2 regions of the Arthrobacter sp. ASL1 genome follow, and region 1 is predicted to be linked to the other one. Evidence: riboswitches for the same ligand, from Rfam matches in the RefSeq annotation. Region 1 holds a riboswitch; the other holds the start of a gene.

Region 1 (6,233 bases):
CTCTCTGGGAAATATCGCAAATTCACACCACGATGGGGAGGACGACGGCGGTGCCTGCGCACCGCCGTCGTCCTCCTTGGTCCTGTGTGGTTGCCGAAGGCCCTACTTCTTGCCGACCTTGGAGAACAGCGCCCGCGTCGCCGCGGTGACGCCGGTGGTCAACGTCGGCTGGGGGACCGGGGCGAAGAACGGCGAGTGGTTCGCCGGCGGCGGACCGGCGGCCAGGGTCTCCTCGGTGTTGCCACCGAAGAACCAGAAGACACTGGGCACGTCGATGGCCGCGGCCAGGGCGCCGAAGTCCTCGCTGCCCATGACCGGGGTGCCGTCGATGACCTGGTCGGCGCCGAGCTCGTCGCGGAACTCGGCGGCCAGCTCGCCGGCGGCGGCCGGGTCGTTGTACAGCGCCGGGAACGCCGAGATGTCCTCGATGAGCGGCTCCGGGGCGCCCGAGGCCGAGGCCTCGCCGGCGATGATGCGCCGGATCGACGTCAGCACCGTCTCGCGGACCGCGGGATCGAAGGTGCGCACATTGAGCGTGAAGACCGCCCGGTCGGGGATGACGTTTTCCTTCAGGCCGGCGTGGAAGGACCCGACGGTCACCACGGCGGCGGACTGCGGGGCCACCTGGCGCGAGACGATCGTCTGCAACCGCACCACCATGGAGGCGGCGAGGACGATCGGGTCGATGGAGTGCTCGGGCATCGACCCGTGCGAACCCTGGCCCATCACCGTGACCTTGAACGAGTCAGCGGTGGTCATCGCGGCGCCGGGCATCAGCGTCACCGTGCCGGTCAGCCCGCCCATGACGTGCTGGCCGAACATGATCTCCGGCTTCGGTGCCTTGTCCCACAACCCGTCGGCGACCATGGCCTTCGCGCCGGCCGCGGTCTCCTCGCCGGGCTGGAGCACGAACACGATCGTGCCCGCCCACGCATCCGTCGCCGCCGCATACAGCTCGGCGGTCTTCAGCGCGGTGGCCATGTGCGTGTCATGCCCGCAGGCGTGCATGACCGGGACCTCCGTGCCGTCCTCGAGCGCCCCGGTCGCCGTGCTGGCGTAGTCCAGCCCGGTGTCCTCCAGCACGGGCAACCCGTCGGTATCGGCCCGCAGCCCGACGACGGGGCCGTCGCCGTTGCGCAGGATGCCCACGACGCCGGTGCCTCCGCAGCGGAACACCTCGAGTCCCAGCGCCTCGAGCCGCTGCGCCAGGTAGTCGGCGGTGCGGTGCTCCTGCATGGACAGCTCGGGGTTGGCGTGCAGGTACATGTAGGTTTCGACGAGCTCGTTTTCCGAGGCCTCGGTCATCCGCAGCGACTGCGGGACGGCGGTGCTCATGGGTGGTCCTTCCAGAAGGGGTATGGCTGGTGGGGTGTTGAAGTGCCTAGTAGACCGGGCCCGAGACGGATTCCGGGGTGTCGTCGTCCGCGTCGCGCCGGTTCACGGCATTGTCCGCATCGTCGTCGTCGGGGGTGCCCAGGGCCTTGCGATCGCGCAGGAACCAGGCGAGCACCGCCGTCGCAATCACTGCCAGTGCCGTGGAGAAGAGGGCCATGGCGGGGGTCAGCGGGACAAGGATGTAGACAACGACCAGGGCGACGACGATCGCGATCACCGTCGAGCGAGGGGCCTTCTGGCTGACGATGGCCTGGACGAGGACGGCGCCCATGACCGTGGGCAGGATGTAGACCTGGACGGTCTGGACGATGTCGGCCGGGATGATGCTGACCAGCCAGGTCCCCAGCAGGCCGACGAAGACGAACAGGGAGGCCAGGTGGACGGTCGCGGCACCGCAGATCGCGGCGACCGCGGAGAGTTCGCCCTTGCGGGTGCCCGGCTTGGCGCCGATGGTCGACTGGGCGATCATCGCCGAGGGCAGCAGCTTGTTGGAGATGTTGCCGATCATGAACGCCTGGTACATCGAGGAGGCGCCGAGGATCGGGTAGTACGTCAGCGGCTCCACGATCCAGATCACGCCGAACACCGCGGCCAGGGCCGCGAAGGCGGTGAGGATGCCGGAGATCGGGATGTCGAGGCCGGAGAAGAAGACGAGGTAGGCCGGTGCGGAGAGGGAGAAGATGAGGCCGGCGATCATGGTGATGCGGCCCCACCGCGAGGTGGTCTTGTCGAACGCGGTCAGCGCCTGGTGTGCTTCGGTTGCAATGGGCATGGTGTGCTCCTGGAAGTCTGTTGGGCGCTTAGAGGCGGGTGGCGGCGTAGGTGATGGCCAGGCCGAGGATGATCGCAATGCCCAGCGCCCATTCCTTGATCCATGGCTTCCCGACGCGTTTGGCGATGACCATGAGCAGGGTCATGATGACCGCGGAGGACAGGAAAGCCACCACGTGGATCCATGATTTGGGCAGTTCGCCGATGCCCAGTACGGCGAAGGCACCGATCATGGCGGCTCCCGGGACGACGAGCATGATGGCAGGGTTGACCTTGCGCAGAGCCGAATCGCCCTTCTTGAGCAAGGGGGTCATGATCAGTGTGGCGATCATCCACATCGCGCCGCCCAGGCTCATGGCGGCCAGGGCGAGGCCGAAGACGGCCTGGGTGTAGGTCGGGCCGCCGAGTTCGGCGCCGGCCGAGTTGGCGGCGATGGCCGCCGCGGCGGTTTCGTAGGAGACCGAACCAATCAGGCCGATGCGCACCAGCACTGCGGGAGTGCCGAACACCGTGAGCAGGGCGACGGCGACCATCACGACGGCGAGGGAGGGGCCCAGCGCCGAAATGGCCCCGGCGCGGAAGCTGGTCTTGATTTCGGCCTGGGACATGCCGATTGCGGGGGCCGCGATCTTGGCGGCCTTCATGTAGATGACGCTCTGGACGACGATGACCAGGAAGACGCCGATCGCGCAGGCCCAGAGGACCGGCGAATTGGCAATTGCGAGGATGTCCGTGGAGTTGTTGTCCGCGGCAGCGGGCAGTGCGGTGGGCAGGTTCATGGGTCAGCCGTTCATCGAAGGGTGCAATGCGGCACGGTGGGGGTACTTGGTGTCCCCGTGTGCTCGGTGCCCGCTCTGTCCTGAACCTGAAAGTTGGACCGGCACCCTGGGGCGTCGGCGTGCCTCGTCGGTGAGCCGCCCGGCGGGCGGCTGCTCTCCAGAGTTTCCTGACCCGGCTGTACCTGGTACCTGAGAGATTGCGGGTGCTTGCCCCTTCGGTGCCCGAATGTGTGGTCGGGACTCTCCAGCCGTGTGTGATCGGAAGCTATTCAATTGGCGCCAGCCAAGGGGCCCGCATCATGCAAGAATGCACCAGGTGATCCAGATCACCAAAGGTTCAACGAAATATGCTGTCACATTTCTGAACGATTGTTCGGTCAGTGAACTTTTGCTGTGGCGGTCAGCAGCAGCCCGGCGTGCCGGCCGGCTCCTGGTCCGCCGCCAGGGCCGCCACCGGTTGCTTGCAGGCATCCCCCTTCCAGGCTTCGATCCCTTCCCGGAGTGCAAACACTGCAATGACCAGACCGGCGACGGGATCCGCCCAGGCCCAACCGAAGAGGCTGTTGAGCAGCAGCCCCACCAGCACCGCTGCGGACAGGTAGGAGCAGATCAGCGTTTGCTTGGAGTCGGCGATTGCCGATGCCGAGCCGAGTTCCTGGCCGGTCCGGCGTTCGACCAGGCTGAGGATGGGCATGATGGCGAGGCTCATGGCGGCCAGGGCGATGCCCACGGTACTGTGTTCGGCTTCCTTGAGTCCGGTCAAGGTGAGTACTGCGCTGAGGCAGACGTATGCTGCCAGTCCGAAAAAGGAGATGGCGATCAGGCGCAGTGCCTTCTTCTCGCGGCGTTCCGGATCGGGGGCCGAGAATTGCCAGGCGACGGCTGCTGCCGAGAGCACCTCGACGATGGAATCCAGGCCGAAGCCGATCAGGGCGACCGAGGAGGCCGCGGCGCCGGCGGACAGGGCGACGACCGCTTCGATGACGTTGTAGGTGATGGTGAGTGCGACGATGATCCGGATCCGGCGCTTCAGGAGCGACCGGCGCTGTTCCCGGGCCGTCGCGGCGGTCAGCATGTGCATTCCGGTCCGGCGCAGCAATCGGGCTCCACGTGGAGGACGACCCGCAGCAGCTCGTCCATCGCGGCACCGAGGTGCGGGTCGCTGAGCCGGTACCAGGAGCGCCGCCCTTCCGGGACCGCTTCGACGAGTCCGCAGCCGCGCAGGCAGGCCAGCTGGTTGGACATGACCTGGCGGGAGACCCCCAGGGCGTCTGCCAGGTCCGAGGGGAAGGCCGGGGCCTCGCGCAGTGCCAGCAGGACGCCGACGCGTGTGGGGTCCGAGACGGCGTGCCCGAAGCGGGCCAAGGCTGCGGTGTGCGAGGCGGTTGCCATGGAGGTCGTGGTCATGCCCGAACGATACACGAAAGCATGAATTCACGAAATAGTGAATCAAGCCCGGTGCGGTTCAGCGGGTGGCAACTGCGTCAGGACTGCAGTTGTTGGGAGCCAATCACCGCGAGGAGTTCCAGCTTCTCCGCGCTCGCGGTCCCGGGCCCGGCGGTGAAGACGAGAAGCGCCTGGTGCTGGTCGACGTCGAACAGGGTCTGGCAATACAGTTCCAGGGCACCCACCTCAGGATGCTGGAAGCACTTGAGCTGGGTATGCTTCTGGCTCACCTGGTGGTGGGCCCACTCCGCGGCGAAGTCCTCGCTGCGGGCGAGCAGCCGGTCCACCAGCTCGGCTGCCCGTGAGCACTGGCCCTCGCGGGCGTAGGCGGCGCGCAACGTGGCCACGAATTCGCCCTGGCGCTGGGCATGGTCGGCGACCGGGTAGATCTCGCGGGACGACGGATCAGTGAACCAGCGCCATACCACCGACCGCGAGAAGCCATCGTCCCCCGGGGCTTCATCGCCGAAGAGCGCCATGGCCGGAGGGCTCTGGAACAGGGTTTCACCGACCGCGTTGATGACCATGGCCGGGGTGTCCTGGAGACGGTCCATGATCCGCATCAATCCGGCATCGACGTGGTCCGGGCCTCCTGCATGCCGCGGGGCCGGGTGTCCGCCGAGCAGGAACAGGTGGTCGCGTTCATCGAGGGAGAGCCGCAACCCGCGGGCCATCGCGGCCAACATCGGCACCGAAGGCTGTGGCCCCCGCTCCTGTTCCAGCCGGGAGTAGTAGTCGTTCGACATCCCGCAGAGCGCCGCGACCTCCTCGCGGCGCAACCCCTCGGTGCGCCGCCGCGGGCCGCGGGGCAGCCCGACGTCCTCCGGTTGCAGTGCGTGGCGGCGCGTACGCAGGAAATCGGCAAGCTGCGGTCGGTCCATGCTCACCAGTCTGCCCTTATTGGCCCCCGGTTCACAGGATCATCCCGCCGGAGGCCTCGATCCGCTGGCCGGTGACCCAGCCCATGGCATCCGAGGCGATGGAGGCGACGGCGGGCCCTATGTCATCCGGCTGCCCGACCCGTCCCATGGCGATGAGCGTGGAGAGCTGGTCGCGGGCGGGTGCGTTGTCGCGGACCCTGCCTCCGCCGAAGTCGGTGGCGACGACGCCCGGGGCGATCGTATTGGCCGTGATCCGTCGCGGGCCCAGGGCCTTGGCCAGGTAGCGGGTGTAGACCTCGACGGCGCCCTTGGCGGCGGCGTAGACGGAGGAGCCGTCGTCGCCGGTGAAGCGGGCCAGGCCGGAACTGGTGTTCACGATGCGTCCGCCGTCCGCGAGCAGCGGCAGTAGTGCCTCGGTGAGCATGACGGTGCCGACGACGTGGACGTCGAGCAGCGTGCGGACGTCCTCGAGCCGGGTGTCGCCGATCTTGGTCTGTGCGGAGTGGCCGGCGTTGTTGACGAGGATGTCGAACGTCTCGCGGTCAAGCGAATCCGACAGCGTGCCGCGTACGGCATCGACGAAGGTCCCGAAGGTCTCGGGCCGGCTGGTGTCGAGCTGCAGGGCAACCGCCTGGCGGCCGGTGTCCCTGATCTGCTCGACGACGGCCTCGGCCTCTTCCGGGTGCGAGCGGTAGGTCAGGATCACGTCGACGCCGCTGGCGGCGAGGTGCAGGACCGACGAGCGGCCGAGTCCGCGGTTGCCGCCGGTCACGAGAGCGGTCTTGGGGGTGGTGGTTTCGAGCTGTTGTGTGGTCATGGATCCAGCTTCCGCCGGCCGGAAAACCTGGACAAGGCAGCACCTATCCGGGGATCGTCGGTCCCCCTCTCAGCGCCTGGGATTCGCCGTTCGGGTGGGAATGGACCGATCTCATGAGAAGCGGATCAGGAACTTTCGACCTCG
Region 2 (7,656 bases), 1.1 Mb from region 1:
CTCGGCGAACTCAGCGGTTCCGGCGATCTTGAACGCGACCGCCTTGCCCGCGATCACATGCTCCAACGGCCCGCCCTGCTGACCCGGGAACACCGCCGAATTGACCTTCTTGGCCACCTCCGCATCGTTGGTCAGGATGATCCCGCCGCGCGGACCCGCCAACGTCTTGTGCGTCGTGGACGTCACCACATGCGCATGCGGAACCGGCGACGGGTGCAACCCCGCGGCCACCAGGCCCGCGAAGTGCGCCATGTCCACGAACAGGTACGCACCGACCTCATCGGCAATCGCCCGGAACCGGGCGAAGTCCAGCTGCCGCGGATACGCCGACCAGCCCGCGACGATCATCTTCGGCCGGTGCTCGTGTGCCAGCGCGGCGACCTGGTCCATGTCGACCTCGTAGGAGGCCTCGTCGACCCCGTACGGGACGATGTTGTAGAGCCGGCCGGAGAAGTTGATCTTCATCCCGTGCGTCAGGTGCCCACCATGGGCCAGGTTCAAACCCATCACCGTGTCACCGGGACGGATCAACGCGTGCATCACCGACGCATTCGCCTGGGCGCCGGAGTGCGGCTGCACATTCGCGAACGCGGCACCGAACAGGGCCTTGACCCGCTCGATCGCCAACGACTCGATCACGTCCACATGCTCGCAGCCACCGTAGTAACGCCGGCCCGGGTAGCCCTCGGCATACTTGTTCGTCAACACCGAACCCTGCGCGGCCATCACGGCCTGCGCCGTGTGGTTCTCCGAGGCGATCATCTCCAGGCCCTCCTGCTGGCGGGCCAACTCCGCATCGATCCGCGCAGCGACCTCGGGATCCAGCTCGGCCAACGACGCCGTCAGGGACGGGGCGGCCACGGGCGCCATCGTCGTGGTCACTCGACGTCACCACCGTTGGCGGAGGCGTAGTCCGCGGCGGAGAGCAGCGGGCCTTCCTCGGATACCTCGACGGTGAAGAGCCAACCGGTGCCGTAGGGGTCCTCGTTCAGCAGTGCCGGGTTGTCGACGGCTTCCTGGTTGAGCTCGACGATGGTGCCGGTGACCGGCGCGTAGAGGTCGGAGACCGATTTGGTGGATTCGACTTCGCCGCAGGTCTCGCCGGCGGTAACGGTCGAGCCGACCTCGGGCAGGTCGACGTACACGACGTCGCCGAGTGCATCGGCGGCCACCTGGGTGATGCCGACCTTGGTCGGGGTCGCGCCGTCGACCCACTCGTGCTCGGCGGAGTAGCGGAGGGTGGAAAGAACCTTGCTCATGGTGTTGTCCTTTGTCTCTGGGATCCAGTACGGGTGGGCGTTACTTGTTGCGGGTGTAGAACGGCAGGGCCACGACCTCGAAGGGCTGCGGCTTGCCGCGCAGGTCGACGTCCAGTGCGGTGCCGACTTCTGCCAGGGCGGCGTCGACATAGGCGAGGGCAATCGGGTACCCCAGCGTGGGACTGGGCTGTCCCGAGGTGACCTCTCCGACGACGTTGCCGTCCTTCAACACAGCGTAGTGCGAACGGCCCGCGCGACGCCCGAGCCCCTTCAGGCCCACGAGCTTGCGCGCCGCGCCGTTGGCCTTCTTGGCTTCCAGTGCGGTGCGGCCGACGAAGTCCTCTTCCTTCTTGAAGGAGACGATCGGGCCCAGTCCGGCGTCGAAGGGGGTGGTCTCCAGGGACAGCTCGTTGCCGTAAAGCGGCATGCCGGCCTCCAGACGCAGCGAGTCGCGGCTGGCGAGCCCGGCGGGGATGAGCCCGCGGTCGGTGCCGGCCTCCAGCAGTGCCTTCCACAGGGCGACGGCGTCGGCGTTGGGGATGTAGAGCTCGAAGCCGTCCTCGCCGGTGTAGCCGGTGCGGGCCAGCAACACGTCGATCCCCGCCACGGTGACCTCGTCGGCGGCGTAGTACTTCATGCCCGTGACGATCTCGGCGTCCTCGGCGGACACGAGCCCCAGGAGGATCGACTCGGCGATCGGACCCTGGACCGCGACCAGCGCCGTGTCGGCGGAGGCGTCCTTGACGGTGACGTCGAACCCGGCGGCACGTTCGGCCAGGGCGGCGGCCACGACCGGGGCGTTGCCCGCGTTGGGGACCACCAGGAAGCGGTCCTCGGCGCGGCGGTAGGTGATCAGGTCGTCGATGATCCCGCCCTCGGCGTTGCAGATCACCGAGTACTTGGCCTTGCCGACCTTCATGACCGCCATGTTGCCGGCCAGTGCGGTGTTCAGGAACGTGGCCGCGTCGGGGCCCTCGACCCAGACCTCGCCCATGTGGGAGAGGTCGAAGAGTCCGGCGGCCTCGCGGACCGCCTGGTGCTCGGCGAGCTCGGAGGCGTACTTCAGCGGCATGTCCCAGCCGCCGAAGTCGGTGAAGTTCGCGCCCAGCGTTGCGTGTTCGCCGTGCAGGGGCGTCTGCTTCGGCGTGGTGGTGGTTTCGGTGCTCACGGGGAGTCTGCCTTTCGTCGGGTTCCGGGGATCCGGGTTAGTTCTCGAATGCCTCGGGAGGCGGGCAGGAGCAGATCAGGTTCCGGTCGCCGCCGGCCCCGTCGATGCGCCCCACCGGCGGGAAGTACTTGTCCTGGCGCAGTCCCGGTACGGGGAAGGCGGCCTGTTCGCGGGTGTACTTGCGGTCCCACTCGCTGGAGACGACGGCGGCAGCGGAGTGCGGGGACAGCCGCAGCGGCGATTCCTCGGCGGTGAAGTCACCGGCCAGGACCTGGTCCATTTCCTTCCGGACGGCGATCATGGCCTCGATGAAGCGCTCGATCTCGGCCAGATCCTCGGACTCGGTCGGCTCGACCATCAGCGTCCCGGCCACCGGGAAGGCGAGCGTGGGTGCGTGGAAGCCGTAGTCGATGAGGCGCTTGGCGACGTCCTCGGCGGTGATGCCGGTCTTGGCGGTGGCATCGCGCAGGTCCAGGATGCACTCGTGGGCAACCAGGCCCTTGTTGCCGGTGTAGAGCACGGGGAAGTACTCGTTGAGCCGTGAGGCGACGTAGTTCGCGGTCAGCAGTGCATTCTTGGTGGCGTTGGTCAGCCCCTCGGCGCCCATCATGGCCACGTAGGCCCAGGAGATCGGCAGCACGCCAGCCGAACCATAGGTGGTGGACGCGACGGGCGTGCCGTTGCGGTCCGTGGCCTCCCCGGTGGGGGCTCCGGGGAGGAACGGCAGCAGGTGCTCGGCCACGGCGACCGGGCCGACGCCGGGTCCGCCGCCGCCGTGCGGGATGCAGAAGGTCTTGTGCAGGTTCAGGTGGGACACGTCGCCACCGAACTTGCCGGGCTGGCCGAGGCCGACCAGCGCGTTCATGTTGGCGCCGTCGATGTAGACCTGCCCGCCGGCCGCGTGGACCTTGTCGCAGACCTCGCGCACATCGGCGTCGTACACGCCGTGGGTGGACGGATAGGTGATCATGATGGCGGCCAGCGAGTCGTGGTTGGCCTCGATCTTCGCGTCCAGGTCGGCGGCGTCGATGGTGCCGTTCGGCGCGGTCTTGACGACCACGACCTTCAGGCCGGCCAGCACCGCGGAGGCGGCGTTGGTGCCGTGGGCGGAGGCCGGGATCAGGCAGACGGTGCGGGCATCGTCGCCATTGGCGACGTGGAACTGGCGGATGGCCAGCAGGCCCGCGTACTCACCCTGCGAACCGGCGTTGGGCTGGATGGAGACGCCCGCGTAGCCGGTGATGGCGCTCAGCCGGTTCTCCAGATCGGTGATCAGCTGGCGCCAACCCTCGGTCTGGTGTGCCGGGGCGTAGGGGTGGATGGAGGCGAACTCCGGCCACGACATCGATTCCATTTCCGCGGTGGCGTTGAGCTTCATGGTGCACGAGCCCAGCGGGATCATGGTGCGGTCCAGGGCCAGGTCGCGGTCCGAGAGGCGGCGCAGGTAGCGCAGCATCTGGGTCTCCGAGCGGACCGAATGGAAGATCGGGTGCGTCATGTACTCACTCGAACGCACGACGGCGGAGGGCAGCTTCTCCGCTGCGCCGGCTTCCGCGCGCTCCACCGCGGTGGCCGCGTCGGCGACGCCGAAGGCCTCGGCGATGGCGACCAGGTGGTCGGTGGTGGTGGTCTCGTCGGTGGAGATGCCCACGGTGTCGGCGTCGACGCGGCGCAGGTTGACGCCACGTTCCTCGGCGGCGGTGACAATGGCCTGGGCCGTGCCGGCGGCCTTGACCGTGAGGGTGTCGAAGAACTCCTCCGCCGCGAGCCCGAAGCCGGCATCGGCCAGGACGGTGGCCAGCGTGCTGGCGTGCAGGTGGGCACGCCGGGCGATCGCCTTCAGGCCCTCCGGGCCGTGGTAGACGCCGTACATCGACGCGGTGATGGCCAGCAGCGCCTGCGCGGTGCAGATGTTGGACGTGGCCTTCTCGCGGCGGATGTGCTGCTCGCGGGTCTGCAGTGCCAGGCGGTAGGCGGGCAGGCCGGCGTCGTCCTTGGAGACCCCGACCAGGCGGCCGGGCAGGGAGCGCTCGAGGCCCTTGCGCACCGACATGTAGGCGGCGTGGGGGCCACCGAAGAACAGCGGGACGCCCAGGCGCTGGGTGTTGCCGACGGCGATGTCGGCGCCCTGCTCGCCCGGGGGCACGATGAGGGTCAGCGAGAGGATGTCGGCGGCGACGGTGACCATGGCCCCGCGCTCCTTGGCGGCGGCGATGATGGCGGCCTGGTCGACCACGCGGCCGGAGTTGCCCGGCTGCTGCAGCACGATGCCGGAGATCTCACCGTCGGGCAGGCCGGCGGAGAGGTCGGCGATCTCGAGCTCGAAGCCCAGCGCCTTCGCGCGGCCCTCGACGACGGCGATGGTCTGCGGGAAGAGGTCGGCGTCCAGGACGGTCTTGGCCTCGCCCTTGGCCTTGTTGGCGCGGCGCATCATCAGCACGGCCTCGGCGACGGCGGAGGCCTCGTCGAGCAGCGAGGCGTTGGCGATCGGCAGCCCGGTGAGGTCCGAGACCATGGTCTGGAAGTTCAGCAGTGCCTCGAGGCGGCCCTGCGAGATCTCCGGCTGGTACGGCGTGTAGGCCGTGTACCAGGCCGGGTCCTCCAGGACGTTGCGCAGGATGACCGGCGGGGTGAACGTGTCGTAGAAGCCCTGGCCGATCATCTGCGTCTTCATGACGTTCTTGGCGGCGATGGCGCGCAGGTCGGACAGGACCTCGGCCTCGGAGCGGGCGGCCGGCAGGTCCAGCGGGGCGGACTGGCGGATGTCGGCGGGGATCGCCGTGTCGACGAGGTCGTCGAGGGTGGCATAGCCGAGGTGCTTGAGCATCGTCGCGGTGGCATCACCGCGGGGTCCGATGTGGCGGTCGGCGAAAGCAAGCTCGCCGGCGGGGCTGGTGGTGGGACGGGCCGTGGTCTCGGTCATCAGGGGAACTCCAAGTGTGGTCGGTGTGCGGTGCACGCCGAATGAGCTTCGGTTCCTCCCCGACTCTGTATTGGACCTGAGAGATTCCGCCGTGCCCGGTGTCCCGGACGTGGCTTGCACCGTCGGTGAGCAGACCCCGAGGGGTGCTGCTTCTTTCCAGAGTTGCCTCAGCGCGGCGGTACGGATGCCTGAGAGATTCCCGGGGAGGGTATTGCTCCTACGGCGCCCGCCAGTGGTTCTGAACGGGACTCTCCCGCCGCATGTCATTGGCGCGTGCCCTCGCGGGCACCCCTCCATGATACGGCGAGATCCACGCCACAAACAAGCCGAGTTGCCGACACTCCGGTTTTGTAACCATGCATGGCGGTGCAAAAATATGAGCCGACCCTTCCACCACCGGTTGTTGCCGCGATCCGGCGACCACCACCTGACCCGGGCCCCACCGAGCCCGTTGAGGACACGCCATGCAGGCATCCGCCAACCATCCCGAACCGGGCACCCGGCCACGGTTGTCCCTGGGCCGCCAGTTGCTGCTGCGCAAGGACGTCGAGGCGCTCAGCGCCGAGGCCGGACACGGATCCGGTGGGGGCACGATGCGCCGCACCCTGGGCGTGCTGCAGCTGACGATGATCAGCGTCGGCGCCACGCTGGGCACCGGGATCTTCGTGGTCCTGGGCTCCTCGGTGCCGCTGGCCGGGCCCGCCGTGTGGATTTCCTTCACGATCGCCGGGATCGCCGCCCTGCTGGCCGCGCTGTCCTACGCGGAGATGGCCGGGGCCGTGCCCGTATCGGGCTCGAGCTATTCGTACACCTACGCCACGATGGGCGAGGGCCTGGCCTGGATCTGCGGCTGGTGCCTGATCCTCGAATACGGGGTGTCGGTGGCCGCCATTGCCGTCGGTGCCGGCGAGTACGTGAACGAGCTGGCCGGGACCTTCAACGTCGAACTGCCAGCGGCCCTGACCAACCCGCCTGGCCCGGATGGCGGCGTGTTCAACATCCCCGCCGTCGTCGTGGTCCTGCTGGCGATGGTCCTGCTGATGCGTGGGGCCAAGGAGTCGGCCACGGTGAACACCGTGCTGGTGTTCCTGAAGATCGCCGTACTCATCTTCTTCGTCGTGATCGCCTTCAGCGCGTTCAACACCGGGAACTTCGCCCCGCTGCTGCCGATGGGCACCGCGGGCGTCTCGGCCGCGGCCTCGCGCCTGTTCTTCTCCTACATCGGCTTCGACGCCGCCTCGACCGCCGGCGAGGAGGCCGTGAACCCGCAGCGCGACCTGCCCCGGGCCATCATCACCTCGATGATCATCGTGACCGTGCTGTACATCCTCGTCGCCGTCGCCGCCGTGGGCGCGAAGGACTGGCAGTGGTTCATCGGCAAGGAGGCCGCCCTGGTGCAGGTCCTCGAGGAGATCACCGGGCAGCCCTGGGTGGCCCTGGTCTTCTCCATCGGTGCCGTGGTGGCGATCATCAGTATCGTCATCACCGTCCTCTACGGGCAGACCCGCGTCCTGGTGGCGATGTCACGCGACGGCATGGTCCCGCGGGTGTTCGGCAAGCTGCACCCGCGGACCGGCACGCCGGTGCTGAACACCTTGATCACCGGCGGCACGATCGCGCTCACCGCCGGCCTGGTCCCGCTGGGCCAGCTGGCCGACGCCACCAGCATCGGCACCCTTTTCGCCTTCAGCCTGGTCAGCCTGTCGGTGATCTACCTGCGCCGCAACCGCCCCGACCTGCCGCGCACGTTCCGCGTGCCGTTCTACCCGGTGACGCCGATCCTGGCTGTTGCCGGCTGCGTGTTCCTCATGGTCAACCTGGGCGGGATGACCTGGATCGTGTTCGGACTGTGGATGGTCATCGGCGCCGGGATCTACCTCGCCTATGGCCGGCGGCGCTCCACGGTGGCCTCAAGGCTCGACGCCGGGGCCTCCTCCCGCGCCTAGCCGATGGCACCGCTGCTGCCGAGCCAGGTGCCGATGAGGAACGTGGCACCCAGCGCCAGCATCCCGCCGATGACCACCCGCACGATCGGCCGCAACATCGGCGCGCGGCCTAATCGGGCGCCCAGCCCGCCGGTGATCGCCAACGCCCCCAGTACCGCGGCGAAGGTCACGGGGATCTTCAGGGCGGTGGGCAGCAGGACGGCGGTGAGGAATGGCAGCAGGGCACCGATGGTGAAGGCGACCGCTGATGCCGCCGCGGCGTTCCATGGGCTGACGACCTCATCGCGGTCGATGTTCAGTTCGATGTCCAGATGCGCGCCGAGCGCATCGTGGGCGGTGAGCTCCCGGGCGACCGCGCCC

Evidence for each region. A riboswitch is a leader RNA that binds a small molecule or an ion and turns the genes downstream of it on or off. The one in region 1 is predicted to bind glycine.
Region 2: another riboswitch for glycine. It lies ahead of gcvP (aminomethyl-transferring glycine dehydrogenase); the one in region 1 lies ahead of AC1MEQ_RS08125 (DUF5058 family protein).

The regions. Positions count from the first base shown of each region.
Region 1 is NZ_CM155284.1:1,717,548-1,723,780, reverse strand. Features, by position in the region: gene AC1MEQ_RS08135 (amidohydrolase) at 103-1,335, opposite strand; gene AC1MEQ_RS08130 (hypothetical protein) at 1,382-2,167, opposite strand; gene AC1MEQ_RS08125 (DUF5058 family protein) at 2,196-2,945, opposite strand; glycine riboswitch at 3,112-3,203, opposite strand; gene AC1MEQ_RS08120 (cation efflux transmembrane domain-containing protein) at 3,346-4,020, opposite strand; gene AC1MEQ_RS08115 (ArsR/SmtB family transcription factor) at 4,014-4,352, opposite strand; gene AC1MEQ_RS08110 (helix-turn-helix transcriptional regulator) at 4,430-5,272, opposite strand; gene AC1MEQ_RS08105 (SDR family NAD(P)-dependent oxidoreductase) at 5,304-6,089, opposite strand.
Region 2 is NZ_CM155284.1:2,862,210-2,869,865, reverse strand. Features, by position in the region: gene glyA (serine hydroxymethyltransferase) at 1-870, opposite strand, end outside; gene gcvH (glycine cleavage system protein GcvH) at 879-1,259, opposite strand; gene gcvT (glycine cleavage system aminomethyltransferase GcvT) at 1,300-2,427, opposite strand; gene gcvP (aminomethyl-transferring glycine dehydrogenase) at 2,465-5,350, opposite strand; glycine riboswitch at 5,517-5,616, opposite strand; gene AC1MEQ_RS13535 (amino acid permease) at 5,815-7,296, shown strand; gene AC1MEQ_RS13530 (VIT1/CCC1 transporter family protein) at 7,293-7,656, opposite strand, start outside.